Regions from separate parts of the Mesorhizobium sp. WSM3866 genome, predicted to be linked through region 4. Evidence: riboswitches for the same ligand, from Rfam matches in the RefSeq annotation. Region 4 holds a riboswitch; each other region holds the start of a gene.
The links. Region 4 has a riboswitch for cobalamin ahead of metE (5-methyltetrahydropteroyltriglutamate--homocysteine S-methyltransferase). Riboswitches for the same ligand answer to the same signal wherever they lie in the genome.

Region 1 (7,904 bases), on a different contig from region 4:
TGGATCGCTGAGTTGCTCCCAATCTCACCGATCGACCTCACCAAACACGATGTCGAGGGAGCCAAGCACGGCGGTGACGTCGGCCAGCATGTGGCCGCGGCACAGGAAATCCATGGCCTGCAGATGCGCAAAACCCGGCGCGCGCAGCTTGCAGCGATAGGGCTTGTTGGTGCCGTCGGAGACGAGATAGACGCCGAACTCGCCCTTCGGCGCCTCGACAGCCGCATAGACCTCGCCGGCCGGCACGCGATAGCCCTCGGTATAGAGCTTGAAATGATGGATGAGCGCTTCCATCGAGCGCTTCATCGCCGCGCGCTTCGGCGGCACCACCTTGCCGTCGAGGTTCGACACCGGTCCGGCGCTCTCCTTGCCGAGCAGAAGATCGACGCACTGGCGCATGATCTTGGCCGATTGGCGCATCTCTTCCATGCGCACGAGATAACGGTCGTAGCAGTCGCCGTTCTTGCCGATCGGGATGTCGAAATCCATCTCGGAATAGCATTCGTAGGGCTGCGCCTTGCGCAGGTCCCAGGCGGCACCCGAGCCGCGCACCATCACGCCCGAAAAACCCCAGGCCCAGGCTTCGGCGAGCGACACCGTGCCGATGTCGACATTGCGCTGCTTGAAGATGCGGTTGCCGGTGAGCAAGGCGTCAAGGTCGTCGACCGACTTCAGGAACGGATCGATCCACTTGCCGATATCCTCGATCAGCTTCTGCGGCAGGTCCTGATGCACGCCGCCTGGCCGGAAGTAGGCCGCATGCATGCGCGAGCCGGAGGCGCGCTCATAAAACACCATCAGCTTCTCGCGCTCGACGAAGCCCCACAGCGGCGGCGTCAGCGCGCCGACGTCCATCGCCTGCGTCGTCACATTGAGGATGTGCGACATGATGCGGCCCATTTCGGAATAGAGCACGCGGATCAGCTGGCCGCGCTTCGGCACCTCGATGCCGAGCAGGCGCTCGGCCGCGAGCGCGAAGGCATGCTCCTGGTTCATCGGCGCGCAATAGTCGAGCCGGTCGAGATAGGGCACCGCCTGCAGATAGGTCTTGGCCTCGATCAGCTTCTCGGTACCGCGATGCAGCAGGCCGATATGCGGATCGACGCGATCGACCACCTCGCCGTCCAGCTCCAGCACGAGACGCAAAACGCCGTGGGCAGCAGGGTGTTGAGGCCCAAAGTTAATGTTAAAATTGCGGACGGAGGTTTCAGCCATTGTGGCGCCTCAATTTGGCTTCGCCTTTTCATCGCCCGGAAGGACGTAATCCGTTCCCTCCCATGGGCTCAAAAAGTCAAAGTTTCTAAATTCCTGCTTCAATTCCACCGGCTCATAGATGACCCGCTTGGCCTCGTCGTCGTAGCGAACCTCGACGAAGCCGGTCAGCGGGAAGTCCTTGCGCAGGGGATGCCCTTCAAAGCCGTAGTCGGTGAGGATGCGGCGCAGGTCCGGATGGCCGGAGAAGAGCACGCCGTAGAGATCATAGGTCTCGCGCTCGAACCAGTCGGCGCCGGGATAGACGCCGGTCAGCGACGGCACCAGCGTCTCCTCGTCGGCCTGGACCTTGAGGCGGATGCGGACGTTCTGCTTCGGCGACAACAGGTGGTAGACGACGTCGAAGCGCTTGGCACGCGACGGATAGTCGGCGCCGCAAATGTCGATGATCGAGACGAACTGGCAGCGCGGGTCGTCGCGCAGGAAGGTCGCGACCTCGGTCAGGTTGCCCGGCTCGACGCAAACCGTCAGTTCGCCATAAGCAAGCACCGTTTCGCCGATGCGGCCGGAGAGCTTCTCGCCGAGATAGGTGGAGAGTTCGTGCAACGCCAAGGCCATTGGTTCACCGTTCGATCGTGCCGGTGCGGCGGATCTTCTTCTGCAACAGGAGAATGCCGTAGAGCAGCGCTTCGGCGCTCGGCGGGCAGCCGGGGACATAGATGTCGACCGGCACGATGCGGTCGCAGCCGCGCACCACCGAATAGGAATAGTGATAATAGCCGCCGCCATTGGCGCACGAACCCATCGAGATGACGTAGCGCGGCTCCGGCATCTGGTCGTAGACCTTGCGCAGCGCCGGCGCCATCTTGTTGGTCAGTGTGCCCGCGACGATCATGATATCGGACTGGCGCGGAGACGCGCGCGGCGCGACGCCGAACCTCTCTGAGTCATAGCGCGGCATCGAGGTGTGGATCATCTCGACCGCGCAGCAGGCGAGACCGAAGGTCATGAACATCAGCGAGCCGCTGCGCGCCCAGGTGATCAGCGCCTCGGTCGAGGTGACAAGGAAGCCCTTGTCGGCCAGCTCATTATTGATCTCGAGGAAGAAGGGATCGTCCTCCCCCACCGGCCTGCCGGTGTTGGGATCGATGATGCCCTTGGGCTTCGGCGCGACGAGGGTGCCTGAACTGTCGTTCAATCCCATTCCAGCGCTCCTTTTTTCCATTCATAGGCAAAGCCGATGGTCAGCACCGCCAGGAACACCATCATCGACCAGAAGCCGAGCATGCCGAGCTTGGAGAAGGACACCGCCCACGGGAACAGGAAGGCGACCTCGAGATCGAAGATGATGAACAGGATCGACACCAGGTAGAAGCGGATGTCGAACTTCATGCGGGCGTCGTCGAATGAGTTGAACCCGCATTCATAGGCGGAAAGCTTTTCCGGATCGGGATTGCGGTAGGCAACCAGGAACGGCGCAACGATCAGCGCCAGGCCGACGACCATCGCCACTGCGATGAAGAGCACGATGGGCAGATACGAACTTAGGAGTGCGCTCATGCGGCGACTTTCCTTCGGCGGCCAGTTCACTTTGATTACAGCAACGGACTCTAAGGCGGAAGCGTGACAGTTTAACCCGCTGAACCGTTTTAGGTGGCCTATGCTGCGACGCGGCGAGGGTTAGCGCAGCGGTTTCGGCGACGCAAGTCAAACCTTCTTCAAAATCCGGCCCTGGACGCCATATCGGAAGAAACTGGTCCGATCCGCTCCTGTTTGATTTCCTTCATGTTTTACTCCACTTTTCTATCCTGACATATCTCCCGCCATTTGCCTGCTAGCATGGCCGGAATCACCGACTGGAAACCCCGGCAAAGGATCAGGGCAAGGTAGCTGGATGAAAGAAAAGATCTCGCTCGCCGCAGCAAGGCGCATTGCGCTCGGCGCGCAGGGTTTTAGCGATGCGCGGCCTGCCGGCACGCCCGATCGTCGCCATCTCGCCCGCGTGCTTTCCCGAACTGGCCTGCTGCAGATCGATTCCGTCAGCGCCGTGGTGCGCGCCCACTATATGCCGCTCTATTCGCGCCTCGGCCCCTACCCGCTTGCGCTGCTCGACAACGCGGCCGTCACCCGCAAGCGAACCGTCTTCGAATACTGGGCCCATGAGGCTTCCTTCCTGCCCGTCGAGACCTATCCGTTGATGCGCTGGCGCATGCAGCGCGCCGAGCAAGGCGAGGAAATGTACCTCGGCCTCGCCAAATGGGGCCGCGAGCGCAAGGCGATGATCGAGGAGATCTACGGGCAAGTCGCGGAACGCGGGCCGATCGCCGCCTCCGACATCGAAGGCCACAAGGGCAATGGCGGATGGTGGGGCTGGAGCGAGGCCAAGCACGCTTTCGAATGGCTGTTCTGGGCCGGGCGCATCACCACCGCCTACCGGCGAGGATTCGAGCGCTATTACGACCTGCCTGAGCGGGTTCTGCCGCAGGCCATCCTCGACCTGCCGGTGCCCTCGGTCGAGGACGCGCATCGCCAATTGCTGCGCATTTCCGCCCGCGCCCATGGCATCGCAACCTATGGCGATCTGCGTGACTATTTCCGCCTGGCGCCTGGCGATACGAGAGCCAGAATCGAGGAACTGGTCGAGATGGGCGAACTGCTGCCGGTGAAGGTCGAAGGCTGGGACAAGCCCGCCTATCTCCACAAGGACGCCCGCTTTCCGCGCCGGATCGAGGCCCGCGCCCTGCTCGCGCCCTTCGATCCGGTGGTATTCGAACGCACCCGGACGGAAAAACTCTTCGGCTTCCGCTACCGCATCGAGATCTACACGCCGGCCGAGAAGCGCCAGTACGGCTACTACGTGCTGCCTTTCCTGCTCGGCGACCGGATCGTTGCCCGGGTCGATTTGAGAGCTGACCGGCCGGCCGGCGTGCTGCGCGTCCATGCGGCTTTTGCCGAAGCCGGCGCTCCCGCCGAAACGGCCGCACAGCTCTTCGATGAGTTGAAACAGATGCAGGCATGGCTCGGCTTGGAAACCATCGAGGTGACGCCGGCCGGCGACCTTGGGCCGGCGTTGGCCGACATTTCGGTGTCGTAGCCGCGCGTTGACATGCCAGCACCTCTAAGCCTAAATCCGTCGCAGACGGTCTCCTCCCGGCAAGGGGAGGAGCCAAGAGGGAATGCGGTGCGGGAAAACCCAAATCCGCGGCTGTCCCCGCAACTGTGAGCGACGAGCCTCAGCCGAAAACCACTGGGATGTTTCCCGGGAAGGCGGCGTAAGGCGACGACCCGCGAGCCAGGAGACCTGCCGTCTGAGACATGAGAATCCGATCGCTCGGCGGGTTTTCCGGGCAAGGAGCCTGGTTTTGGATCGCAACGTCAGTTTTCCGGCTAATACCGCGGACATTTCGTCCGAACCCCGCGACGCGCTATCGGAAGTGACCGTCATCGTCTGCTCCTCCTGCCGCGATGAGACCGGTTCGGACGCGCATCCGCGCGCCGGCGCCCTCCTTGCCGAAGACGCGCGTCGCGCCGCGCCGGACGAGAAAATCCGCATCCGCACCGTCGAGTGTCTCGGCAATTGCAAACGCCGCCTGAGCGCGGCGCTGCTGCGCGACGGCTGCTGGAGCTATGTCTTCGGTGACCTGGAAACGACCAGCGGCGCCGACCTCGTCATCGGCGCAAAGCTCTTTGCCACCTCGACCGACGGCCTCATCCCCTGGCGAGGCCGGCCCGATTCCCTCAAGCGCGGCCTGGTTGCCCGCATCCCGCCCCTCTACCTGCTGAAGGACTGACATGACCGCATCCCTCTCCCGTGTTCCCTGCACTGTCGTGACCGGCTTTCTCGGCGCCGGCAAGACCACGCTGATCCGCAACCTGCTCGAAAACGCCAAGGGCAAGCGGCTGGCGATCATCGTCAACGAATTCGGCGATGTCGGCATCGACGGCGAGATCCTGAAAGGCTGCGGCATCGACACCTGCCCGGAGGAAAATATCGTCGAGCTCGCCAATGGTTGCATCTGTTGCACCGTCGCCGACGATTTCGTGCCGGCGCTCGACCAGATCCTGTCGCGCACGCCGAAAGTCGACCACATCCTGATCGAAACCTCCGGCCTCGCTTTGCCGAAGCCGCTCGTCCAGGCCTTCCACTGGCCGACGGTGAAGAGCCGCGTCACCGTCGATGGCGTCATCGCCGTGGTCGACGGTCCGGCGCTGGCCGACGGCCGCGTCGCCTCCGACATGGACGCCCTGCAGGCGCAGCGCGCCGCCGACGATTCCCTCGACCACGACGATCCGGTCGAAGAGGTGTTCGAGGACCAGATCGCCTGCGCCGACCTCATCATCCTGTCGAAGAGCGATCTGATGGACGCGGCGGGCTCAGTCCGCGCCAATGCCGTTATCGGCGAGCACGTGGCGCGCGCCGTCAAGGTCGTGCCGACCGCGCAGGGCAAGGTCGACCCCTCCGTGCTGCTCGGTCTTGGCCTCGCGGTCGAGGACGACATCGAGAACCGCAAGACGCATCACGATGACGAGCTCGACCATGAGCATGACGATTTCGACTCCTTCGTCCTCGATATCCCGTCCATCGCCAGTCCGGATGAGCTGGCAAAGCGCGTCGCTCTCGCCGCCGAGCAGGAAAACGTTCTGCGCGTCAAAGGCTTTGTCGAGGTGGGCGGCAAGCCGATGCGGCTGCTGCTCCAGGCCGTCGGCCCGCGCGTCAACCACTATTACGACCGCGCCTGGACGCCGGACGACGACCGCCGATCGCGGCTCGTCGTCATCGGCCTCAAGGGGCTGAACCGCCCGGCGATCGAGCGTATCCTCGCCGGCTGAGGCAAGACCGAACCGCGATGCACATCCTCACCACGACATCCGCCTCGCTCGACGATCTCGCCGAGCCGATCGACCTCAGGCAGACGCCTGCGGATGTCGTGGCCCTGTCCTTCACCGACAGCGATCTCGCCGGCCTCGCCGCTGCGTGGAAGGCCGACGCCGCGCGGCTGCCGTCGATGCGGCTGGCAGCACTTCGCGATCTCCGCCATCCGATGTCGGTGGACCTCTGGATCGACAGCGTTGCCCGTCACGCCAAGGTGGTCCTCGTCCGCATCCTGGGCGGTTATGACTGGTGGCGCTATGGCTCCGACCAGCTCGCCGCGGTCGCACGCGAGCGCGGCATCAAGCTGGCGCTGCTGCCGGGCGAAAGCCATGACGAGGACCAGCGGCTGATCGAAGCCTCGACCCTGCCGCGCGCCGAACTCGACGCCCTGCTCGGCTATTTCCGCGAAGGCGGCCCGGCGAACATGAGCGCGCTGGTGCAAAGACTGGCAAGGCTCGCCGGGTCGGATACGGCCGTGGCCGAGCCGGTGAGCGTGCCGAAGGCGGGGTACTATCAACCAGGAATCGGAGTTGTCGCGAAATCAGTCTTCTTGAACGTCGGCGATCCGTCACACCTCCCTCTGTCCGGCAGGAGAGAGGGGGGTGTGGCGGAGCTCAACATCGACAGCGTCGGTGCCCCCGTCATCCCCATCCTCTTCTACCGCTCGATGCTGCTTGCCGCGGACGTCGCGCCAATCGATGCACTCGCAGATGCCCTTCGCTCGCAGGGCATGACGCCAATGCCGATCTTTGTTTCGAGCCTCAAGGACCCGGTATCGCTGGCTTTCGTCGAAACCGCCATCGCCTCGCTGAACCCGTCCGCCATCGTCACTGCAACCGCCTTCGCCTCCGGTGCCGAGCCGGGTGCCGAAACGCTCTTCGACCGTGCCCGCGTGCCCGTGTTCCAGGTCATCGTCGCCACGACGCGGCGCGAAGTCTGGGAGAAAAACCAGCGCGGCCTGGCGCCCGCCGACCTTGCCATGCATGTCGTGCTGCCCGAGCTCGATGGCCGTATCCTCGCCGGCGCGATCTCCTTCAAGGGCGAGATTGACACCGATCCGGCGCTGGCCTTCCGCGCCTTCGCCAACCGACCGGAAACGGATCGCGTCGCCCAGGTCGCCGCCCGCATCGCCGCATTCCTCCGCCTTCAACGGACGCAGCGGGCGGAACGCAAGCTGGCGATCCTGATTCCGGATTATCCAAGCGCGCCCGGACGTACAGGCTATGCCGTCGGCCTCGACGTTCCGTCGAGTGTGCTCGCCATGCTGCACGACCTCAAGGAACAGGGCTATGCGGTTGATGGGATTCCACAATCGCCACGCGGGCTGCTGGATGTGTTGGAGGTGGGTGGACTTGGTCTCACCTTACAGGAATATCTCGCCTTTTCTGCAGCGCTTCCCGAAGGTGCACGCGACACGGTTGAGGCAGCGTGGGGGAGAGCCAACGACAAAGCTCACGTCAATGCGCCCCCCTCTGTCCTGCCGGACATCGCCCCCTCTAGGGGGGAGATTGCGCCTGCATCGATGCTTTCGCCAATCATCAACGCTGGAGGAGAAGCGCCGTCAGCGAAACTGCCAATCTCCCCCCTTGAGGGGGAGATGTCCGGCAGGACAGAGGGGGGTGTTCAAGCGCCTCCTTCCGCAAGCTTCCCCTTCCGCGCCGCCACCTTCGGCAACGTCACCGTGGCGCTGGCCCCCGACCGTGGCCGCTCCGCAGACCGCCGCGCTGACTACCACGACCCGACCCTTCCCCCGCGCCACGAGCTGATCGCCTTCGGCCTGTGGCTGCAAAAGTCGCTCGGCGTCCACGCCATCGTCCAT
Region 2 (7,904 bases), on a different contig from region 4:
CGGCGGCGCCTATCTGCTGTGGATCGGCATAAAGATCTGGCGCGGCGCCAATCAGCCGATCGAGATCGCGAACGATGCCTCGGCGCGCGCCGGCTCGTTCTGGCGGGCGCTGCGGCGCGCGCTTCTGGTCCAGCTCGCCAATCCGAAGACGGCGATCTTCTACGCCTCGATGTTCGCGGCCATGCTGCCGGCCTCGCCGCCGCTCTGGATGCTCTTGGTCCTGCCGCCGCTGCTCTTCCTCAACGAATTCGTCTGGTACGCGGTCGTCGCCTTCGCCTTTTCCTCCAGCCGGCCGCGCGCGGCCTATCTCGGCACCAAGCACTGGATCGACCGCGCCGCCGGCGCCGTGGTCGGCGCGCTCGGGATCAAGCTGATGTGGGAAGGCATGGCCGCCGCGCGGCGGGGTTTTGCCGGGTGAGGTGAGGTCGAGGCCCGAGCGGGCAGGCAACATCTCTCGCCGAGATCGTGAAACCTTCTGATTTTTGAGCCGTTGTCGGCTGATGTCTGAAGCAAAGCTCAAGCCAAGATCGGCCGACGGCGCCCAGCCGCGCGGTGCCGGGAAGTCGCGCCCCGCAAAGACGGGCGCAGCGAAGGCACCCCCGGGCAAGACGCGGCCGGAAAAGTCGCCGCCGGAAAGCTTGCATCCGGAAAGACCCCGCGAAGAGAAGTCGCAACCGAAGCAATCGCCCGAGCACGAGGAGCCGGCGGAAGCCACGCCGGAGGCCGTCGGCGAACCGGCGCCGCCGCCGCCGGAATCCGTCGAGCCCGGTCCGAAGCTGACGCCCGAGGAGGCCGAGCAGGCGCGCAGGAAGTACCTGTTTAGGCGGTTCTGGATCAGCGGGCGCGGCTACTGGGGCCGGAATGGCGACAAGCTCGCATGGCCGTTTACGATTGGGCTGCTGGTGCTGATCTGCGTCAATGTCGGCTTCCAGTATGGCATCAATGTCTGGAACCGCGCCTTCTTCGACGCCATCGAGCAGCGCAATGTCCACACCGTCTATATGCTGAGCGCCGTCTTCGTGCCGCTGGTTGCCGGAAGCGCCAGCCTCGTCGTCGTTCAGGTCTACCTGCGTATGACGATCCAGCGCCGCTGGCGCTCCTGGCTCACCACATCTGTCATCGCGCGCTGGCTGGCCAGCGGCCGCTACTATCAGCTCAACCTCGTCGCCGGCGACCACTCGAACCCCGAAGCCCGTCTCACCGAAGATCTGCGCATCGCCACCGAGTCCCCCGTCGATTTCATCTCCGGCGTTCTCAACGCCTTCCTGGCGGCCTCGACCTTCATCGTCGTGCTGTGGACCATCGGCGGCGCGCTCACCTTGCCGCTCGGCCGCGAGAGCATCACCATCCCCGGCTTCCTCGTCGTCACCGCGGTCATCTATGCCGCCATCACCTCGACCTCGATGGTGGTCATCGGCCGCCATTTCGTGCAGCTTTCGGAGCGCAAGAACCAGGCGGAAGCCGAATTCCGCTACACGCTGACACGCGTGCGCGAGAACGGCGAGAGCATCGCGCTTCTCGGCGGCGAGGCGGAGGAGCGCAGCGGCATCGACAGGAATTTCGGCCATGTGCTGAGGCAATGGGCGCTGCTGACCGGACAGCACATGCGCACCGCGATTGTCTCGCAAGGGTCGATGCTGTTCGCGCCGGTGGTGCCGGTGCTGCTCTGCGCGCCGAAATTCCTCGAAGGCTCGATGTCGCTCGGCCAGGTCATGCAGGCGGCCTCCGCCTTTGCCATCGTGCAAGGCGCGTTCGGCTGGCTGGTCGACAATTATCCGCGCCTGGCCGATTGGAACGCCTCGGCGCGCCGCGTCGCTTCGCTGATGATGTCGCTCGACGGGCTGGAGCGCGCCGAAGAGAGCGAGTCCTTTGGGCGCATCCGGCGCGGCGAGACGCAAAACGGCGCCATGCTCAGCCTGGACGATCTCTCCGTCACCCTCAACGACGGCACCGGCGTGGTCAAGGAGACGAAGGTCGAGATCAACCCGGGCGAGCGGGTGCTGGTCGCCGGCGAATCCGGCACCGGCAAGTCGACGCTGGTGCGGGCCGTCGCGGGCCTGTGGCCCTGGGGCGGCGGCAGCGTCAATTTCCATGCCGGCAAGCGGCTGTTCATGTTGCCGCAACGCCCCTACATCCCGACCGGCACGCTGCGGCGCGCGGTCGCCTATCCGGCCGCCGCCGACAACTGGACGGTGGACGAGATCGACGCCGCCCTCGACAAGGTCGGCCTCGGCTACCTGCGGGACAGGATCGAGGAAGAGGCGCCGTGGGACCAGACACTCTCCGGCGGCGAAAAGCAGCGCCTCGCCTTCGCGCGCCTGCTGCTGCACGAGCCAGACATCGTCGTGCTGGACGAGGCGACCTCGGCGCTGGACGAGAAGAGCCAGGACAAGATGATGCAGACGGTGATCCAGGCATTGCCGAAGGTCACCGTCATCAGCGTCGCCCACCGCGCGGAGCTGGAAGCCTTCCATAGCCGCAAGATCACGCTGGAGCGCCGCGAGGGCGGCGCGAAACTGGTCAGCGATGTGGAGCTGGCGCCGCGCAAGGGCAAGCGCAACGTGTTCGCGCGGGCGCTGTGGGGGAGCGGGGCGAGACGAGGCCAGGCCCGCTGAGGCGGCATTAAGGCAAGGGCGGCAAGAGCGTCCCGAGATGGTGATCGGACCGCAGGGGTCGCACTTCCGCCAGGCGGCAACCTTGACGTCACCAGAGGCCCCGGTCTGTAATCGCCGCAGGCCAGGGAGAGGCGACCCCATGGAAAAGATTATCCTCGACTGCGATCCGGGGCACGACGATGCCATCGCCATCCTGCTTGCGGCCGGCAACCCGAACATCGACCTTCTCGGCATCACCACGGTTTCGGGCAACCACAATGTCGAGAACACCACGCGCAACGCGCTCTCCGTATGCACGGCCTACGGCATAAAGGTGCCGGTGGCGAAGGGCTCTCCCGGGCCGCTGATCATCGACCAGGTGCTGGCCGTCGAGATCCACGGCGAGACCGGGCTCGATGGCCCGGAGCTGCCGCCCGCCTCGTTCGAGCTCGACAAGCGCCATGCCGTCGACTTCATCATCGAGACGGTCATGGCGCATGAGCCGAAAACCGTCACGCTGGTGCCGGTCGGGCCCTACACCAACATCGCTCTAGCCGTGCGCAAGGAGCCGCGCATCGTCGAGCGGGTGAAGCGGGTCGTCGCGATGGGCGGAAGTTTCACGCGCGGCAACATCACGCCCGCGGCCGAGTTCAACGTCTATGCCGACCCGGAGGCCGCAGACGTGGTGTTCCGCGCCGCTTGGGACGTCACCATGGTGGGGCTCGACCTCACGCACCAGGCCTTGGCCACCCCCGACCTGCAGGACAGGGTGCGCGCTGTCGGCGGCCCGATCGCCAAATTCATTCTCGATATCTGGGAGTTCATCGCGACCACGCATGGCGGCCTGCTGCAGATAGCCCATCCCGCCGTCCATGACGCCTGCTGCGTGGCGGCGATGATCGATGCAGGCGTCTTCACCACCGAGAAGGCCGATATCCGCGTCGAGCTTGCCGGACGGTGGACCAGGGGCATGACGGTCTGCAATTTCGAGAAGCTGGGCGGCATGCGCCATTTCGGCGGCACGGCGAGCGAGCAGGTCGATTTCCGCCATACCGTGGCGATGAAGCTCGACCATGCGAAATTCTGCGACCTGATCGTCGATGCGCTCGAGCGCCTCACCAGTCAAAAGGCGTGAGGCGCTCCAGGGGCAAGGCCTAGCCGGCCCTCACAGCAGGAACGATTGCCTGTCGCGCAATGTGGCGCTGATGGCGGCGATGCCGGTCTCGATCTCGCGCTTGTTGGCCAGGATCGCATCGCCGGCCGCACCCTCGACCATCGATCGCAACAGGTCGGCCTGGCCGACCAGCACCGCGTCCTTGTCGGCCAGCGCGACGAGCGTTGCGGCTTCGAGCCGGTAGCGCGGGCGCCTTGCCGCCCTGGGCGACTCTCAAGCCTCCAGGCCCGCGCACGCCAGGAAGTGGGGGAGAATTGGCCCGGCGAAGGCGAGACGGCCATTTCGACGAGAGCCCGGCGTCGGCATCAGCAACCGGCGCTGGCACGGTGGTGTCCTTGTTCTGTTGCATTTTAGTTGAAACTAATTTGAAAGTTACCCGTTAGCAGCGCGTAGGCGAGCTCAAACTTGCTCTGCTGTCGACAGCTAAGTTGAAAGGAGAAGTCCTAAGCCTTTTTCAGTGCTTGGCGTTGCCGAGACCGCTTTTCTATCATTCGTCTTTCGAGCGGCCTCCAGCCGCGCCGGTCACCGCCGAGGCCGATGCCTGGCAAGGCGAGAAGTCGCCATCGCTCGGCACGCGTTCGCGCGACGAAGGCTTCGCAGACCGCTGTCGAGCGGAACGCTCGATGAGGAGCCACACAAGGTTGGCCTTGGAACAAAGGTCCGGCCATGAAAAAATACCTAGCAGCCGCGCTGGCGATCGCCATCCCGATCGGGCCTGCCTCGGCGCTTGACGTCGGCGTGGGCGGCAAGGTCGGCGGCATCGGCGTGGGCGCCGGATTGGGCGCCGGTTCGCAAGGCGTGTCGGCGGGCGTGGGCGCCAGTGCCGACGGTGTCGGCGGCGCAAACGTCGGCGCATCGACCGGCGGCGGATCGCTCGGCGTCAATGCCGGCGGCAATCTGGGCAGCACCAGCACAGGCGTGTCGACAAGCGTGGGCGCCGCCGCCGCGGGCGACGATCCTTCCGCCGTCAGCGGATCGGCTGCCTCTGCGCAGAACCCGGCCGCGGTGCCGACAGCCCCTGCTTTGGCCAAAAGCGCGACGCAGACCATTGTGCTGCCTCCAGTGCTGAGGCCCTCCAGATCCGCCGGCGGCGACCTCCGGCGGGTCACCAAAGGCTATCGCATCGCGCCGCTGTCACCTCCGAAGGCGATACCCGGCACGCCGGCCGCCGTAGTGCGCGCCTGTCGCGCCGCGATCGCGGCGGCCGCCAAGCCCCTCGGCGCCGTGCGTGTTTACACGGTCAGCGCCGGCCCCTTGCGTCAACGCCGAAGCGGGCTCAACGCGCCGATCGAGGTGCGCATAGACTATGACGGGCGAGGCGGCATCGAAGTGAGGCAGGCGAAAGTCGGCTGTCGCCTAAATGCGAAGGGCGCGGTCACCGCGGTGATTTAGAGGCAAAGGCACAACGGCCGTTGCCATCCTTCCTGCCGGTTGCAACCTCGGCGGTTGGCATTTCCCCGCCCCACAAGGTGGGGAAGAGGTGGCTCGGCGCAGCCGAGACGGAGCGGGGGAGCGCCATATCCGATAACCCTGCCGACCGCAGGCGCGGACCTCAGCCGGCTGCAGACAAGGCGCCCGCGCTTCGGCTAGAGTTCCGCCGGGCGCAAAAAAATCGTCGAAGGGGAGCATCGCGATGAACGAAGTCAGGCCGATCGCCGAGATCGCCAGCTATCACGCCCATATCTACTACGGCGGGGAGGCCGAGCGGCAGCATGCCGAATGGCTGCGCCAGCGCATCGCAGAGCGCTTCCGCGTGCGCCTGGGCAACTGGCGCGACGAGCCGGTCGGCCCGCACCAGCAAGCCATGTACCAGGTCTCCTTCGCCACCGAGATCTTTGCCACGCTGGTTCCCTGGCTGATGCTGAACCACGGCGGCCTGAGCATCCTCATCCATCCCAACACCACCAACCCCAAGCGCGACCACCTTATCGACCCGATCTGGATCGGCCGGGCACTGCCGGTGAAGGGCGACGTGCTTGGCGAGGAGGACGAGGCAGAGGAAGCGCTGGAGGTGAATACCGAGCCGACGCTGGGGGTGTGAGGGGGGCGCGGCGATCTCGTCACGATGGCGTGAGAGGCGGCTGGCCGTCGGAGTTGTTGATTGACTGGCCAACCGCGGTGTGGCGAATTCGCGCCGATGGTTCCCTTCGGGGATCAAAAGGGAACGCGGTGCGGAGAAATCCAAAGCCGTGGCTGCCCCCGCAACTGTAAGCGGCATGCCGGTTTCACGATGCCACTGGCTGCATGGGCCGGGAAGGCGAAAGCGGCGGCAATCCGCGAGCCAGGAGACCTGCCATCATGGACGTCAAAGCAGAACATCGGACGGGGTGATCCGGTGTGCGCGCCTGGCCGGACGGCGGGGCGAGTTCCCTGCGATGACAGGCAACGTCAAAGGCAGAACCATGCTGATCCAACTATCGAAAATGCTGAACAAAAGCGCGCCGGACCTGAAGGCCAGGCTGATTACAATCTACAGCGCACTCGCCATTCTCAACGTCGGGGCGTGGCTGTGGGCTTTCGTCGCCTTCCACGACAAGCCGACATTGCTTGGCGTCGCTCTCGTCATTTATGGCCTGGGCTTGCGCCACGCCGTCGACGCCGACCACATAGCGGCCATCGACAACGTCACGCGCAAGCTGATGCAGAACGGCAAACGGCCGGTCTCCGTCGGCTTCTTTTTCGCACTCGGCCATTCGACGATCGTCGTCATCGTCGCTGCGGCTATCGCGGCAGCAACGTCCCTGCTCGGCCGCTTCCAGAGCTTTCAGGAGATTGGCGGCACGATCAGTACCGGCGTTTCCGCACTCTTCCTGCTCGCCATCGCGGCGATGAACATCGTCATCTTCTTCTCGATCTACAGAAGCTATCGGCGGGTGCGGGCCGGTGGGGCGTTTGTCGAGGAGGATCTGGACCTGCTGCTCAACAATCGCGGCTTCCTGGCCCGCGTCTTCCGCCCGATGTTCCGGCTGGTGTCGCGCAGCTGGCACATGTTCCCACTTGGTTTCCTCTTCGGCCTTGGCTTCGACACCGCGACCGAAGTCGCCATGTTCGGCGTGTCCGCGGCACAAGCGGCCAAGGGCGTGCCGTTCGAGGCCATTCTGGTCTTCCCGGTGCTTTTCGCGGCCGGTATGTCACTGGTCGACACGACCGATGGTGTGATGATGCTCGGCGCCTATGAGTGGGCCTTCGTCAAGCCGATCCGCAAACTGTACTACAACATGACGATCACCCTGGTGTCGGTCCTTGTCGCAGTACTGATCGGCGGCATCGAGGCGCTCGGCCTGATCGGTGACAAGCTCGGTCTGTCGGGCGGCTTCTGGAACGGCGTCGGCACGCTCAACGACAATTTCAACAATCTGGGCTTCGCCATTATGGGCATCTTCATCGCCGCCTGGGCGATCTCCTATGTCGTCTACAAGGCCAAGGGGCTAGACGATGTGGAGATCGGATCCGCAGCAAAGAATTCATAAGCCGCCGGCGGCGGCTGGCTGCAGCAGGCCAGCCGCATCTCTCTGCCATCAGACGCCGGCGGGCTGCCAGCCTGCCGCCTTGAATGCCTCGGCATCGGGAAGCCGATGACGGCAAAGGTCGATCGCCGCCCCGTCAGCGGTGCTCGGCTTGACATTCTTGTTCCCATTTTGTTCACTGTTGGCAGACAGCGACAGGAGATCGCCGGCCCGTGCGCACGCGCTTCAAAGGCATGCTGAGGAGCCGTAGCCCAAGCCTTTGGAAGTGTGACGGAATTCTGCGCTTGGATAAGCCAGGGGTTAAGGCCTGGGATAAGCCCCATAATCCATAAGCCAGAATCCAGAGTCCAAATATCCAGAGTCCAGAACAGAAAAGCTGGCGCTTTTCTGTTCTAAAAAAGCGGGGAAGGGGAAAGCAAAAATGGGAGCAGCGCAAGCCATTCGGCGTACGGCGCTACGGCGAGGGCTCGGCGGCGCCAGCGAGCTTCCGACGTGGCGGCGAGCCGCCCTGTTCGGTCTCCCAGGATGCAACCGGCCTCACGTCAGCCCGGCGATCTGCTCATCGCCGTCCAGCTCCGCCCCGCCGGCGACGACCACGTTGGCGAGCGGCGCCGAGAGCGTCCAGCGAACGAGGCCGGGCAGCCGTTCCATGGAGGCGCTGCCGGAGAG
Region 3 (7,904 bases), on a different contig from region 4:
AGGATCGCCGCCAGCATCTGGCGCGAACGCTAGTCTAGCAGCGGCTTTGTCAAGCTACTTGGGCGCCGCGAGTGCTCGGGCGAGCTATTCACGTGCAGGGCTGGCGTCAGGAGTGCTTGAGTTAGCGCGGTCCATATGCGCCCTGAGTAACGCCACCGGCAGGTTGCGTATCGAGGTTTGACGCCGCAGAGAACACCCGTCGACGATCAACGCTAGATCGCCGATGCTCGGCTTCTATCGAGATAAATTTGTCGCAACCGCCGGGTGACTACGCCCGGCAGCCCGTTGCCGATCGGCGCACCATCCATCCTGACCACCGGGTTCACCAGCCCGGATGATGACGTTGAAAACGCCTCCGTCGCAAGTCTGGTCTCTACTACTGTGAATGGGCGCTCCTCCACCCGCAGATGAAGTTCACTTGCGCACTGCAGAACGACTGCCCGGGTAATCCCGTGCAGGATATCGCTCGAGAGATCCCGCGTGACGATCGTCCCATCCGAAGTCACGATATGGGCGTTGTTGGAAGAGCCTTCCGTGACGTAACCATCCCTCACTAGCCATGCGTCATCGGCGCCGCGTGATTTCGCCTGCATTTTGGCCATGGAGGGATACAGGAGTTGCACCGTTTTGATGTCGCAGCGCCGCCACCGGAGATCTTCCACGGTTATGACGTGCTGGCCGCGTATGGCGACCGGATTTTCGACAAGTGCCTTCTCTTGTGTGAAGAGCACCACGGTGTTCGGCGTATCCCGAGTAGGAAATATGAAATCGCGGTCGGCCGCGCCCCGGGTGATCTGCAAATAGACAAGTCCCTCGGATACATTGTTCCGTCCAATGAGCTCCCTGTGGATCTTCAAAAGATCTGCTTCGGTCAGGGAGAACGGCATATCGAGTTCACGGAGCGATCGCCGCAGGCGCGCCATGTGACTGGCAAAATCGACGAGCTTGCCATCAAGAACGAGCGTGACCTCATAGACTCCGTCGGCGAACAGGAAGCCCCGATCGAAGACCGAGATACGGGCCTCGCTTTCCGGTAGATAGGATCCACTCACGTAGACTTGGCGCATTGATCGACCTCAAAAATGCAGACCACGCTCACGGCCTTGAGCGAAACTATTGAACTCTTGTCAGGGTGCAGGCCTGGGCAGCTTTAAGCGCAAATAGCGGCGCTGCCATCCTGCACCCCTCGACTGCGAAAACGCTATTCGCCAGACAGCAGACGGCTAAGGTCGGGCACAGCCAGAGAAAATTCGTCGGTTCACTCCACAGCGCTTCGCAGCGCGGCGACAAAGGCATCAAGATCGCGCTTAAGCATGTAAATGTGTGGCGAAACCCGCAAACCCTCGACGTGCTCGACCTTGCGGTATTTCACGTGGACCTAGTGTTTCTCGCGAAGGTCGCGCTCGAGTTGCTGCATGTCGATGCTGTCGATCGAAAACAGACTTATCGCAGCGAGGCTGTCCGTGTCGGTCGGCGTATGGAGCCTGAAACCGGGAATGTCCTGGACGAGACCTACCCAATATCGGGTGAGTTCGCGCAGTCGCGCATGCATCCGTTCCGCGCCGATCGCCTTGTGGAATTGAATTGCGGGCGCGATTCCTGCCTGGACAGCGGAATTGTAGGTGCCGAGATTCCAATGGTCGAACCTGTCTATGTGCACCGCGGGCTGGTCGAAAGGTGCAAGCAATGGCCAGGTGGTATCGATCCGGCGTTCGCTGACGACCAGCATCCCGTTGCCGATAGGAGCACCGAGCCACTTGTGCAGGCTGGTGACAAAAAAATCGCAATCGAGTTCGCGGAAGCTGACAGGCATCTGAGCAAAAGTCTGGGCACCGTCGACGACAGTCATGATGTCGCGCTCCCGCGCGATTTCGCAGAGCCGGTTCACCGGCAGGACACGCCCGTTCCAGTGGTACATGTGAGTCAGCTGCAGGACGCGGGTACGCGGGGTCATCGCCTGAACATAGGATTCGATGATGTCGTCGTCGCTGTCCATGAGGTCGAATGTGCAGTTTACAACCTCGATGCCCTCGCGCTGTTGCCGCTGCAGCCAGCCCGCACGAACGCTGGGGTAGTCCCAAGGCGAGATCAGCACTTGATCGCCCTTAGTCAGCGGTATTCCGAAGATCGCTGTCGAAAGACCCTCCGACGAATTCCGGTTCAGCGCGATCTCTCCGGGGCTGCAATCGATCAGTTCCGCCAGCTCGCGTTTGATATGAGGAAGTGCTGTGTCGAGCTTGCTCCACATATTGTAGTCGGGATTGCGACTGATGAAGCGGTAGGCGTCAACCGTCGCTTCCTCGACAACAGTCGGTGGGGGACTGACCGCGGCGTTGTTCAAGTTGAGGAGTGGTTCTTGCGGGGGGTATTTTGCGCGGATGCGCTCCCATTCCGCTTCGTCCTCATGTTCGGCGGACCGATCTATTGCAAAAAAATTCATGGGAACGCGCCGCGTCTCATCTATGGCCCGACAATAAGCGCCGTAGCCCAGCTCAATCTGCCTATTCACATGAGAAAACAGAATTTAATTGCGAACGCCGGTGAATTCGCGAGACGTTGAAGCCCGAGAACGACATCGCTTGGCACAGGGTTAGCCGTGAGGAAGCGAGTGCGGAGATCCGGCCCAATCACGCCAAGAAGAACCGTCACGTTGTCAAGCGATGCGCGAACAATCCCCGGTTTCTGAGAGCGGGCAACGACGGTCAGGCCTGCCAATGCGCCATTGCGCAAACGCGAAGCGCGATGGCGCGTTGCGGTTGGTGCGGGTCTATGGAACGCCGAGCGGTTCTAAGGCTTCAATCGTTCTCCGAGACGAGCGATCGCCGATTTGAGCGGCGCCTCGCCGGCGCCGCAAAAGGTCTCGCTCATCACCAGCTCGGGCAGCGGCAGGCGCTTGCCCCAGCCATGCGCTTCGAGGTCGGGCCTTGGCGCGAATTCCGAGACGCGGCCGACGCAGAGATAGGCGATCGGCGTGACGTGCTCGGGGATCGACAGCAGTCGCTTCAGCGCTTCGGGCTCGATGATGCTCACCCAGCCAACCCCGACGCCTTCCGCCCGCGCCGCGAGCCAGAAATTCTGCACCGCGCAGACGGTGCTGTAGAGGTCCATCTCCGGATTGTGCCAGCGCCCGAGCGGCGAGTTCTTAGAGCGCTGGCGGTCGCAGGTGATGCAGAGGTTGAGCGCGCTTTCGCAGATGCCCTCGAGCTTCAGCTTGCGGTAGAGCGCCCGCCGCTCCACCTCGATCGCCGGCAGTTCCTGTTCGCGCGCGGCGAGGAAAAGGTCGCGCACCTGCCGCCGCCTTGTGGCGTCCCGGATGATGATGAAGTTCCAGGGCTGCATGTAGCCGACCGACGGCGCGTGGTGTGCCGCGGTGAGCAGCCGCGCCAAAACGCCGTCGTCGAGATCGTCGGTAAGGAAATGGCTGCGCACGTCGCGCCGGGTGAACATGGCCCGGTAGACGGCGTCGCGCGCCAATTGGTCAAAGTCATCGCCGCCGGCGGCGGCTGTTCGTGCCTGCATCGCTTGTCCCCTTGCGATAAGCAGTCCTCCGCCTGACCATGCGGATGACCATGTCTGCCGGGCCGGTCTTCTGGCTCGGGATCGACCCGCATCCGGCGCCTTCCCGTCTGGGACAGTGGCGTTTGCCGGCGCGGTCCCCCTCACAGCGTTGGGCACGCCACGGATTTCAACCGTGTTCCCGATTCTCCCGCGTTGCGGGCACCAGGCAGCGACGCGACCTTATCGCGAAGCCGAGGCCGGGCCAATGCCGCCAGCGACACGATTGGGCGCGATTTCCCCAATCATTCGGCGCTGAAACATGGCTATCCGTGCGACAGGTGCCTAGATTAGGCGCCATGACCACTCGTCTTTACACTCATCCGGTATTCCTGGAACACCTCACGCCGCCCGGCCACCCCGAGCGGCCCGACCGTTTGCGCGCCATCGAGCGCGTGCTCGACGACGAGGCTTTTTCGGCCCTCGACCGCGTCGAGGCGCCGGAAGGCGACGAGGCGACTATCCTTTACGCGCATCCGGAGGATTTCGTCGGCCGTGTCCGCGCTGCGATTCCCGAGACGGGGATCGTCTCGATCGATGCCGACACCAGCGCCAGCCCGAAAAGCTGGCAGGCCGCGGTGACGGCGATCGGCGCGGCGAACGCCGCCGTCGACGATGTGTTCGAGGGCCGTGCCGCCAATGTCTTCGTTGCCGCGCGTCCGCCCGGCCATCACGCCGAAAAAGCGACCGCGATGGGCTTTTGCCTGTTCAACACCGCGGCGATCGCCGCCCGTTATGCGCAGGAGAAGCATCTGGCCGAGCGCGTCGCCATCGTCGATTGGGATGTGCATCACGGCAACGGCACGCAGGACATTTTCTGGGACGATCCGTCGGTGCTCTATTGCTCGACCCACCAGATGCCGCTTTATCCGGGCACCGGTGCCAAGAGCGAGACCGGCGCCGGCAACATCGTCAACGCGCCGCTTGCGCCGAGCACCGGCAGCGACACGTTCCGCGACGCCTTCCTGTCGCGCGTGCTGCCGTCGATCGACGCCTTCCAGCCGGATCTGATCATCATTTCCGCCGGTTTCGATGCGCACCATCGCGATCCGCTGGCCGCGATCAACCTGACCGAGGATGATTTCGACTGGGCGACCGGCCAGCTGATGGAGCGCGCCGGGCGCCACAGCGGCAACCGGCTCGTCAGCCTGCTGGAGGGCGGTTACGATCTGCAAGGATTGGCATTTTCGGTCGCCGCCCATGTCGGGCGGCTGATGAAGGGATGAATGATGGCTGATGAAGCTAACCAAGACGTCAAGGCGATGAGCTTCGAACAGGCGCTCGACGCGCTGGAGAAGATCGTCGATGATCTGGAGCGCGGCGACGTTCCGCTCGACCAGTCGATCAAGATCTACGAGCGCGGCGAGGCGCTGAAGGCTCATTGCGACCGCTTGCTCAAGGCCGCCGAGGACAAGGTCGAGAAGATCAGGCTCTCGCGCGACGGCAAGCCGGTTGGAACGGAGCCGCTCGACGCCGAGTGAGGTGTATTGATATTCAGGTGAGGCCGCCTGCAAACGCGGCTTTCTGCGGTTCCGGTGCTCACGTCCTTCAAGTACGCTCCGGTCCGGTTCTCGGAACCCGCCATTTTCGGCTCGGTCTGACCTGAATCTCAACACACCTCGGTGCACAATGTCAGACCGGTTCGGGCAGAAAGCAGGTAAGGAGTTAAAGCATGTGCCGAAGCATCAAGACCCTGTTCAACTTCGATCCGCCGGCGACCGACGACGAGGTCCATGACGCGGCGCTGCAGTTCGTTCGCAAGCTGAGCGGCGCGACCAAGCCGTCCAAGCGCAACGAGCATGCCTTCAACCACGCCGTCGAGGCGATCGCCGCCGCCGCGCGCGAGCTGCTTGACAGCCTCGAAACCACCCAGCATCCGCGCAACCGCGAGGAAGAGGCCGCCAAGGCGAAGGCCCGATCCGCGCTCCGCTTCGCCTGACGCCGGTCATGAGCTTCTTTCCGGGCAACGATCCTGAGGCCGGCGACGCCTTCGCCTGCGACCAGATCGAGTTGATGGTCATTCCGAACGCCAAGGACATTGGCGGCTTCGAGGTTCGCCGCGCCTTGCCGACGGCGAAGCGCAGGCTGGTCGGTCCGTTCATCTTCTTCGACCGCATGGGTCCGGCCATCCTGCGCGCCGGCCATGCGATCGACGTGCGCCCGCATCCGCATATCGGGCTTTCCACCGTCACTTATCTGTTCGACGGCAAGATCAGGCATCGCGACTCGCTCGGCACCGAAATGGTGATCGCGCCGGGCGACGTGAATTTGATGACCGCCGGCCGCGGCATCGTTCATTCCGAGCGCACGCCCGAGGAATTGCGCGGCGCGCCGATGTCGATTTCCGGCCTGCAAACCTGGCTGGCGCTGCCGGACAGCAAGGAAGAAATCGCCCCGGTGTTCGCGAACACGTCGGTCGTCCAACTGCCCGAAATCGATGCCGAGGGCGTTAGCGGCCGCGTCGTCATCGGCGAATTTTCCGGGCTGCGCTCGCCCGTCGCGACCGCCTCGGAAACGCTCTATGCCGATCTGCGGCTGGCGGCGGGCGCCAGCGTCAAAATCCCCGGCGACGCCGAGGAACGCGCCATCTACACGCTGGAGAGCGAGGTTTCGATTGCCGGCGACCGTTTCCCGGCCGATCGGCTCTTGGTGTTCAAACCGGGCGAGGAAATCGTCGTGTCGTCCGAGCGCGGCGCGCATTTCATGCTGTTCGGCGGAGCGTCGCTGGGCTCCAAACGTTATATCTGGTGGAATTTCGTTTCGTCCTCGAAAGAACGCATCGAGCAGGCCAAGGAAGAATGGAAGACGGGCCGCTTCGATATCGTTCCTGGCGATGAGGAAGAATTCATTCCGCTGCCGGAAGGTTAGCGCAGGATGGACATCCTGCGCCAGGCGCGTCACTGACACGCATTTACATTGGCGCGCCGTCAGCCTATCTCGCGCATAGCAAAGCGCTTATTTGAAGGTTAACCCAAGGTTAAGTTGACAGGCCGTCCCAGAGTGAACCCGAAGCCTGACACGCCGCTCCTCGACAAAGTCCGCATCCCGGCGGATCTGCGGGCGCTTGATGAAAGCGAGCTGCCGCAGCTGGCGACCGAACTGCGCGCGGAGCTGATCGATGCGGTGTCGCACACCGGCGGCCATCTTGGCGCCGGTCTCGGCGTCGTCGAGCTTACGGTTGCGCTGCACTATGTCTTCAACACGCCAGAAGACCGGCTGATCTGGGACGTTGGCCACCAGGCCTATCCGCACAAAATCCTGACCGGCCGCCGCGACCGCATCCGAACGCTTCGCCAGGAAGGCGGTCTCTCCGGCTTCACCCGGCGCGCAGAGAGCGAATACGACCCCTTCGGCGCAGCGCATTCCTCGACTTCGATTTCGGCCGGCCTCGGCATGGCGATGGGCCGCGACCTCTCGGGCGGCCGCAACAATGTCATCGCCGTCATTGGCGACGGCGCCATGTCCGCCGGGATGGCCTATGAGGCGATGAACAATGCCGGCGCGCTCAATGCCCGCCTGATCGTCATCCTCAACGACAACGACATGTCGATCGCCCCGCCGACCGGCGCAATGAGCGCCTATCTGGCGAGGCTTGCCTCCGGCAAGACCTATCTCGGCCTGCGCGATTTCGGCAAGAAGCTGACCTCCTATCTCGGCAAGCGCGCCGACAGCGCCATCACCCGCGCCGTCGAGCATGCGCGCGGTTACGTCACCGGCGGCACGCTGTTCGAGGAGATGGGATTCTTCCACATCGGCCCGATCGATGGACACAATTTGGAGCACCTGATCCCGGTGCTGAAGAACGTCCGCGACAATGGCGACGGTCCCATTCTGATCCATGTCGTCACCCAGAAGGGCAAGGGCTACGCGCCGGCGGAGGCCGCCGCCGACAAGTATCACGGCGTCAACAAGTTCGACGTCATCACCGGCGCGCAGGCGAAAGCGCCGGCCAACGCGCCGAGCTACACCAAGGTCTTCGCCGAGAGCCTGATCCAGGAGGCGCGCGAGGACGAACGAATCGTGGCGATCACCGCCGCCATGCCGAGTGGCACCGGCCTCGACCTCTTCGGCGAGGTGTTCCCGGCCCGAACCTTCGATGTCGGCATTGCCGAGCAGCATGCGGTGACTTTCGCCGCTGGCCTCGCCACCGAAGGCTACAAGCCTTTCGCCGCCATCTATTCGACCTTCCTGCAGCGCGCCTACGATCAGGTGGTGCACGACGTGGCAATCCAGAAACTGCCGGTGCGCTTCCCGATCGACCGCGCCGGCTTCGTCGGCGCCGACGGCGCCACGCACTGCGGCGCCTTCGACACGACCTTCCTCGCCTCGCTGCCTGGCTTCGTCGTCAT
Region 4 (7,904 bases):
GCGCCAGCTTTTGGATTAAGCATGGGATGGCTCCAAGTAAACGGTGAACGGCAGGGTAGCAACAGCCGGCTTCTGACACCCTTAGGTGACAGCAGCCTGAAAGCCTCAGGACATTTGCGTCACTCCGGTTCAGCGTAGCGCCACGTTCAGAAAGGATCCTGCCCTCGAACTGGGAGCTCGGGAGCCCCTGATGATTCTCGGATTGGGTCCATTTTGATTTTCTACGCCGTCTGTGGCACTCCGGATGGGCGCGGCAGATCGAGAGAAATTTAAAATGTCATGTGAACTCCTGGGCTAAAGACTGCGCGACGGGCCATGTCGCGACACGTGTCATGGTATGCAATTGCCATGCCACCAAGTGGGTTGTGAGCAGCAACCACAAATCCAAGGAGTCGTCCGCCTGGTGGGCTCGAACTTAAGCCCCAGGATGTCTGTATCTGAACACAGATTGTCATGAATCGAACTCGGACAAATGCTGTGACCAGCTTTGCACGGTTGACGCCAGAGTCCTCGGTTGAGCATTGCGCATCTAAGAGCGGATTGAGGCAACAGGCGATCGCCGGCCGGTCGAGTTGCGCAGCCGTGTGTTGCAGTTAGCGTTGCGGCATAGGGGCCGCAGGTGTGATCCGGGCGCCGAATGCTAGGGTGCCGTTGGCGGCATCCAGCGACCCATCTAGCGATCACTGATCGCGTGATCGAGGTCCTACTAAGTTCAATCGCTCGTCCCGCTGCGGCCGTTCAAGACTTCGCAGATTCGGTTCTGCATCGGCTTGCCTGGAGCGACACGGAGCTGGCCTCCTGCCGTCCAGGCGAGCTTGGCGTTCGAGTGAACCCGGTGCCGTGCTCCGACGGAAATCAGATCGCGTCTGCCCCCGACTTGGCAATGTCCAGACGGGTGAACGAAGAAGCCTCGATCCTTCTCTTGAAGCTGCTGCTTTGTCCCTAGGCCGCACAGGCGCATTGCCACTCTTTCGAGACGCGCACGCTTCGACCATCTCCTGGAGCGAGATGTGATGTTGCAAGACGTCAAACCGCTGCTCCTGCAAGTAGCGCAAGTGGCGCATGGTCCAGCTCTTCGTGCGCGGATATGGGCGTTCAATTGATCTGGCGGCTTAAATGACAGGCGGCCGGTTCCAGCCGCGGCGGACAAAATGTGAGGTTCACTACAAGCCGACGTCTGGGCACTGTCGAGTTTTGCAAAGCAAACGGACCTTAATGGACGCTGAGATGCTGGCACGGCCTTTGCAAGTTGGGGGGCGGCAACTGGAGCGATGGTGTCGCGTCTGTTGCCGGACAACAGAGGCAAAGCTTCCGAAGGTTTGAGCTAGAAGTAACTCAAAGCACAAATGCGTTCTATTTGCCGGAACGCTTCAAGAAAATGAGCGCGTAAGCAGATACGTCATTGGTGACGTTGGCATATTTATTGAACAATCTTGCCGCCTGTTGCGATACAGACAACATAAGAAAGCGAAGAGAAAACGATGAGTGCCGAAGGTAAAAAGAAACGCGGTGTATCAGGTGTGTCAAATGCGCGGAATATTGCATTCCGCTATGGTGGCAACCCTTCAAATTACAGCTTGGCGATAGGGCACACGACTCATCCGCGTCTTGGCGGTTCGCTGTTCCTTAACGCTATGATCCTTGGGCAAATGCTGCCAGGATTTAACCCAAGTGAACGTATGTTGAAGGCTGCGGACGCTTGTATTGAGGAATGCCCCGTTCTTGGTGCGCCTTTCCAGTGAAAGAAGCGGAGAAATCGCAGTGACGTGGCAGATAGTGAGCCGATTGTAAGCGGGCTGTGCCGCCCTTCTTATTAGGCATCTTCTCGTACTCCCAGGAATGGAAATACTGATTGGCGTCGATAACAACAAGAACGATCCGGCATCGAGATAAGCCGCCTTGCGCCGGAATTTGGCCCGCTGATTACCGGTACGCTCATTGTCGCGTTCGCGACGATGTCTGACATCGGACACAGCGCCGCCAGAGCGATCCATTGTTTAACAAGGATTTCCCAGTTGGCACGACGGTTGCGGTCCTATGCGCAAAAAGCACTGCGACGCCGCACCAACTGGGAAGAACTTCATCCATGTCACGCTTTTCGAACGTACGGGCGTCACCGCAAAAATTGAGCCTTCTCGAGCAGACGAGAGCCATTGCGCTTTCATTCCTCAGGTCTTTCGGACATGACTGAATTCGATTTCCGCCCAACACTGAATGCGCCCGACGATGACCCCCATCTTTGGCTTGAGGATGTGGATGGCCAACGGGCACTTTCGTGGACCGCCAACCAGTCGGCGAAAACCTTGAAGGACTTCGCGGGAACGCAGTTCGAGCGCGACCGGGCGGCGCTTACGGCGATTTTCGATCGTCCCGGCCGGATTCCCCTGGTCACGCGCTGCGGTCCGTACCTCTACAATTTTTGGCAAGATGCTGGCAATCCGCGAGGACTGTGGCGCCGAACCACCCTTGCCCTCTACGTGAACGCGGACGCCCAATGGGAGCTACTGCTCGATCTGGATGCGCTCGCGGCTAGCGACGGAGAGGACTGGGTCTGGAGTGGTGCGTTGATCGAGCCGGAGAGACGGGAAAGAGCCGTTCTGCGCCTGTCGCGCGGCGGCAGCGATGCGGTCGTGCATCGCGAATTCGACCTGAGCTCTCTCAGCTTTGTCGCCGACGGTTTCAATCTCCCAGAGGCCAAGGGCGACATTGATTGGCTCGACCCCAACACTCTTGTGCTATGCAGTGCGCTTGGCGATGGCATGGCAACGCGCTGCGGCTACCCACGCACCGTGCGACTGTGGAAGCGTGGCGCGGATCCGCTCACCGCGCCGGTAATCTTCGAGACCGGTTCCGAAACCCTCGGTGTGAATGGCCATCTGGACCGTACCGCCGAGGGCGAGCGCTTGTGGTTCATTGAGCAATTGGCCTGGCTCGCGAAGAAAGTCCACATTGGTGATAGAAGCGGGCCGAAGACAGAGATCGATCTTCCGAAGGACGCCAGGTGGGCTAACTTCGGCGATTGGCTGGCGGTAAAGCCGCGCAAACCATGGACGGTCGCCGGGACGACCTATAGCGCCGACGCACTAATCGGCATTTCGCTTTCCTCTTTCCTTGCTGGAGAGCGTCATTTTAGTACCCTGTTTGAACCAGCCGAGAGGCGCTGTCTGCAGTCATTCTTCTGGAATGACGGGAAGCTCATTATCCACTACCTGGCGAACCTCGCTCCGAGATTCGAGGTGTTCACCCCAGGCCCGCAGGAATGGACACGCCGAGCCCTGGACGCCTTGCCGTCGCAAGGGACTGTTCACCTCTGGTCACTCGATGCGGCAGATCACGAGACCAATGGGGAGGTCCTGGTTTGCGTTCAGGATCCGATCACGCCGCCGCAGCTTTTGCTGTTCGATCTCAAGGCCGCGCCGCCTCTCAGCGCTTCAGCAATTCTGAAGCGCAGCCCGGAGAATTTCGACGCATCCGCACTGGTGATCACACGCCACGAGGCAGTCTCGATCGATGGTGAGATGATCCCCTATACGCAGGTCGGTCCACCAAACGGGAACGGAGATGCCCCAGTTCACCTTACCGCCTATGGCGGGTTCGGCATATCGCTCCTGCCCTCCTACAACTCCACCCTCGGCAAGCTGTGGCTCGAGCGCGGCGGCACGTGTGTGGTGGCCAACATCCGCGGCGGCGGCGAGTTCGGCACCTGCTGGCACGAAGCCGGGCGCAGGGAGGGCAAGCGTCTCGCCCATGACGATTTCGCCGCCGTTGCCGCCGATCTCGTGCGAAGGGGCATCACGCTGCCGAGGCGGATTGCCGCCCAGGGCGGCTCAAATGGCGGCCTGCTGATCGCCAACATGCTTACCCGCTATCCTGAGCGTTTCGGCGCGCTGTTCTGCACGGTTCCGCTTGTCGACATGCGCCGTTACACCAAGCTTCTGGCAGGCGCGAGTTGGATCGACGAATATGGCGATCCCGACAAGGCTGACGATTGGGCTTTCCTGAGTGAAATCTCGGCCTATCACGCCGCGTCGTCGGGACAGCCCTATCCGCCTATCCTGCTCGCCACCATGAGACGCGACGACCGCGTCCACCCGGGCCATGCGCGCAAGATGGCGGCAAAGCTGCAGGCCCTTGGCTATCCCGCTTACTTCTACGAGCCCAGCGCGGGCGGGCACGGCTACGGCAAGGACAATCGGGAGCGAGCCGCATTCATCAGCCTCGGTATCGGTTTTCTTCGCAGCGCGATCGGGTGGCATGCCGATGGCTTTCATAAAGGACCCGGAGCTCGACAAGGGCGAACTTCCGATGAGTGAGTACAGGTCGAGGACTGGGACAAGGTACAAACCGTGCGAGTACAGTTTGCACAATGCGCGCTAGCGCCTTGTCGATCTCAATCAATCGACGGAGCACTTCACACCACAGACTACAATTCTGAAGAGCAAGGAGAAATATCATGGCAACAAAGCGAATGAACGTGTCGCGGGGAGTAGCAGCGGCCGTCGTCCTGGTGCTGCTGGCACAGCAGGCTGTCGCGTTTCCAAAATCCCCCTGCGCGTCTTACCCTCCCCCTCCACCTCCCCCTTATTGCTCGCGCCCGTCTACGACACCGATCTGCGAGCCAAGCTTTGGGCAGTTCCGCCTGCCCGGCTCGGGGGCATATTCGGACGAAAGAGACCGACCAGCGCAAGGCGCTTTTCGCATAATCACATAAACATCTCGTTATATGGTATTGACAAGCAGCGAAGCTGCTGTGATTGTGCGCATGTCATGGTTCTCCGCGCGGCACTGCCGTAGCGGAGCTAAGAGGGAAGCCGTGCGATGCCGGCGCTGCCCCCGCAACTGTTAGCGGCGAGCCAAGCCCATTGATGTCACTGAGGCGAACGGCCTCGGGAAGACGGGCACAGGCTTTGACCCGCGAGCCAGGAGACCTGCCACGACGAACAACGTCCACGGGCGGGGTGTCCGGTGGTCGCGGTAGCTCGGCTTCGTGCCGCCTAACCCGCGTTCCTTGTCCCCCGCCCCAACCATCGGGGTATGGCATGACTGTCTCTCAACGAATTGCTGTAGCAACGCTCGGCGTGCCGCGTATCGGTCGACGGCGGGAACTGAAATTCGCGCTTGAAAACTACTGGTCCGGAAATTCTCCCGCTGCCGACCTGCTCGCGACGGCGAAGACGCTGCGTGCCGCTAGCTGGAGGGAGCAGCACGATCGCGGCGTGTCGAAAATCCCGTCCACCGATTTCTCACTTTATGACCATGTGCTCGACACAGTCGCCATGGTCGGCGCCGTGCCGGCACGATACGCCTGGACTGGCGGCGAGGTCCCACTCGATATCTATTTCGCCATGGCGCGCGGCAATCAAGGTCAGGCCGCGGATTGTGGACATGCCGGTGACGAGCATGCGGCCAGTGGGCACGGCCTTGCCGCGATGGAAATGACCAAGTGGTTCGACACCAATTATCATTACATAGTGCCGGAACTCACGGACGATCAGAGCTTTGCCCTCTCGTCGGTGAAACCGGTCGATCATTTCCTCGAGGCCAAGGCGCTCGGCATCCACACTCGCCCGGTCCTGCTTGGACCGGTTACCTTTCTCAAGTTGGCGAAGTCATCTGAGAAAGGTTTCAACCCTATCGCGCTCCTGCCACGGCTGCTGCCTGTCTACGAGGAGCTCCTGCAGAGGCTAAAGCTCGCGGGAGCCGATTGGGTGCAGATCGATGAGCCGGCGCTCGTGCTCGATCTGATTCCCAACGAACGGGATGCGCTCCAATTCGCCTATTCCCGGCTGTCGAAAGCAGCACCCGAGTTGAAGATCATGGTCGCTACCTATTTCGGATCGCTGGGAGACAATCTCGAGACCGCAATTTCTCTGCCCGTGGCGGGACTGCACGTGGATCTCGTGCGCGCTCCAGAGCAGTTGGAGGCCGTGGGCCGCGCGCAGAAGGAACTTGTGCTCTCGCTCGGGCTGATCGACGGACGCAACGTCTGGCGCGCGAACCTGCCTGCCATACTTGACCGTATCAAGTCGATCGTCGCGGGTTGGCCACTGGAGCGGGTGGAGATTGCCCCGTCCTGCTCGATGCTGCATGTGCCGATCGACCTGGACATGGAGACGGCACTCGATGCGGATGTAAGGTCGTGGCTCGCCTTCGCAACGCAAAAGACCGACGAGCTGGTCGTGCTCGCCCGTGCCCTGGCCGAAGGCCGGGACGCAGTTGCCGCCGAACTGGAGGCGTCGGCTGAGGCTGCCGCCGTTCGCGCGACATCCGCGAAGGTGCATGATCCCCTGGTCGAAGGCCGGATCGCCAGCATCAAGGTCGGCATGACGCGTCGGAAGAGCGCATTTCCCGTCCGCTCCAAGCTTCAGGCCGACGCATTTGGTTTGCCCTCCTTCCCCACCACGACGATCGGCTCCTTCCCGCAAACAGCCGAGATTCGCAAGGCGCGGGCAGCTCATGCCAAAGGCCAGCTGAGTTACATCGACTATGAAGCGTTCCTGAAGAAAGAGATAAGAGCCGCCGTTCGCTGGCAAGAAGAGATTGGACTCGACGTGCTGGTCCACGGCGAATTCGAGCGCAACGATATGGTGCAATATTTCGCCGAGCAGCTCTGCGGCTTCGCCTTCACGCAACACGGGTGGGTGCAGAGCTATGGCTCGCGCTTTGTGCGACCCCCGATCATCATTGGAGATGTGTCGCGACAAAATCCGATGACACTGGATTGGTGGCGATATGCCCAGTCGCTAACGCTGAAGCCGGTGAAGGGCATGCTTACCGGCCCGGTGACGATCCTCAACTGGTCCTTCGTCCGAGACGACCTTCCGCGCTCAGCCGTCTGCCGCCAGGTCGCGCTCGCCATTCGCGATGAAGTGAGCGACCTTGAAAAGGCCGGCGCCAAGATGATCCAGATCGACGAAGCCGCACTGCGGGAGGGCTTGCCGCTGCGCGCGGCCGACTGGGAGGCCTATCTCGACTGGGCCGTCGAATGCTTCCGGCTGGCTTCGACGGCCGTCAGCGATGCGACCCAGATCCACACCCATATGTGCTACTCCGAGTTCGGCGACATCGTGGACGCGATTGCCGCAATGGATGCCGATGTGATCTCCATTGAAACCTCGCGCTCGCAGATGGAACTGCTCGATACGCTTCGAACCTTCAAGTATCCGAACGACATCGGACCTGGCGTCTATGACATTCACTCGCCGCGGGTCCCGGAAGTGGGCGAGATTTCCAACCTCATCATGCTTGCGCGCGAACGATTGCTGGATGACCAAGTGTGGGTGAATCCCGACTGCGGTCTCAAAACGCGCAGATGGGAGGAGGTCCGGCCTGCCCTGGCGAACATGGTGGCTGCGGCACGCGCAATTCGGGAAAAAACGCAGACGGCGTAGGGCTCGGTGACACTCGCCGGCGGTGAGCGGCGACGCTACACCGCGGGCGAGTCTATCCGGCTCACCCAAAGAAATCGATCTGCCGCTGACGAAACCTCGGCAAGCTTGGTCTGTCGCGGGCCTTGTTATAACGCGTCCAAGCCAGCTGTTCCAAAGGCCGGGGCTGGTGAGCGATCGAAGGCCGGCCCTCAAATGAGCCGGCCAGAAACGAGACGGCTGACCTCCAGCGGGTTTCGGACTACTCCGGATTGGGATAGTCCAATATCACTATCATCTTTCCGACGCCGAGACCTCCACTCCGACGATCGGCGATCATCGGGAGAGGCATCGGCGATCACGTGGCGCCGGTCCAAGGGTGTTCCGGGAAACCGGATGCAGCGCTAAGCAGGGGAACATTCAAACGGCACTTCTGTAGACTATCGAGGCGGCATCGCGCTTTGTCATCTGCAGCGGGCCAACTCTCGCTCAATGGCCCGTCTGCCTCTGTCTCCGATTACGATCGCCGCGAAGGCG

Region 1: it holds a riboswitch for cobalamin, as region 4 does, so the genes downstream of both, CK222_RS23245 (DUF1636 family protein) here and metE (5-methyltetrahydropteroyltriglutamate--homocysteine S-methyltransferase) in region 4, are expected to answer to the same signal.
Region 2: it holds a riboswitch for cobalamin, as region 4 does, so the genes downstream of both, CK222_RS28205 (HoxN/HupN/NixA family nickel/cobalt transporter) here and metE (5-methyltetrahydropteroyltriglutamate--homocysteine S-methyltransferase) in region 4, are expected to answer to the same signal.
Region 3: it holds a riboswitch for cobalamin, as region 4 does, so the genes downstream of both, bluB (5,6-dimethylbenzimidazole synthase) here and metE (5-methyltetrahydropteroyltriglutamate--homocysteine S-methyltransferase) in region 4, are expected to answer to the same signal.

Annotation. Positions count from the first base shown of each region.
Region 1 is NZ_NSGC01000010.1:253,514-261,417, forward strand. It holds gene CK222_RS23220 (NADH-quinone oxidoreductase subunit D) at 25-1,215, opposite strand; gene CK222_RS23225 (NADH-quinone oxidoreductase subunit C) at 1,225-1,830, opposite strand; gene CK222_RS23230 (NADH-quinone oxidoreductase subunit B) at 1,835-2,416, opposite strand; gene CK222_RS23235 (NADH-quinone oxidoreductase subunit A) at 2,407-2,772, opposite strand; gene CK222_RS23240 (winged helix-turn-helix domain-containing protein) at 3,107-4,306, shown strand; cobalamin riboswitch at 4,336-4,536, shown strand; gene CK222_RS23245 (DUF1636 family protein) at 4,575-5,003, shown strand; gene cobW (cobalamin biosynthesis protein CobW) at 5,005-6,042, shown strand; gene cobN (cobaltochelatase subunit CobN) at 6,060-7,904, shown strand, end outside.
Region 2 is NZ_NSGC01000019.1:40,974-48,877, reverse strand. It holds gene CK222_RS28230 (LysE family transporter) at 1-418, shown strand, start outside; gene CK222_RS28225 (ABC transporter ATP-binding protein/permease) at 501-2,615, shown strand; gene CK222_RS28220 (nucleoside hydrolase) at 2,755-3,729, shown strand; gene CK222_RS32565 (hypothetical protein) at 3,760-3,903, opposite strand; gene CK222_RS28215 (hypothetical protein) at 4,435-5,160, shown strand; gene CK222_RS28210 (DOPA 4,5-dioxygenase family protein) at 5,402-5,809, shown strand; cobalamin riboswitch at 5,890-6,081, shown strand; gene CK222_RS28205 (HoxN/HupN/NixA family nickel/cobalt transporter) at 6,171-7,238, shown strand; gene CK222_RS28200 (HWE histidine kinase domain-containing protein) at 7,773-7,904, opposite strand, start outside.
Region 3 is NZ_NSGC01000003.1:515,334-523,237, reverse strand. It holds gene CK222_RS10560 (D-amino-acid transaminase) at 213-1,067, opposite strand; gene CK222_RS10555 (aminotransferase class V-fold PLP-dependent enzyme) at 1,379-2,440, opposite strand; gene bluB (5,6-dimethylbenzimidazole synthase) at 2,788-3,519, opposite strand; cobalamin riboswitch at 3,562-3,740, opposite strand; gene CK222_RS10545 (histone deacetylase family protein) at 3,855-4,781, shown strand; gene CK222_RS10540 (exodeoxyribonuclease VII small subunit) at 4,785-5,036, shown strand; gene CK222_RS10535 (DUF2277 domain-containing protein) at 5,228-5,494, shown strand; gene CK222_RS10530 (pirin family protein) at 5,503-6,423, shown strand; gene dxs (1-deoxy-D-xylulose-5-phosphate synthase) at 6,556-7,904, shown strand, end outside.
Region 4 is NZ_NSGC01000014.1:130,018-137,921, forward strand. It holds partial or broken gene CK222_RS33095 (IS110 family transposase) at 984-1,094, opposite strand; gene CK222_RS31930 (hypothetical protein) at 1,482-1,742, shown strand; gene CK222_RS26210 (prolyl oligopeptidase family serine peptidase) at 2,184-4,313, shown strand; cobalamin riboswitch at 4,752-4,951, shown strand; gene metE (5-methyltetrahydropteroyltriglutamate--homocysteine S-methyltransferase) at 5,040-7,391, shown strand.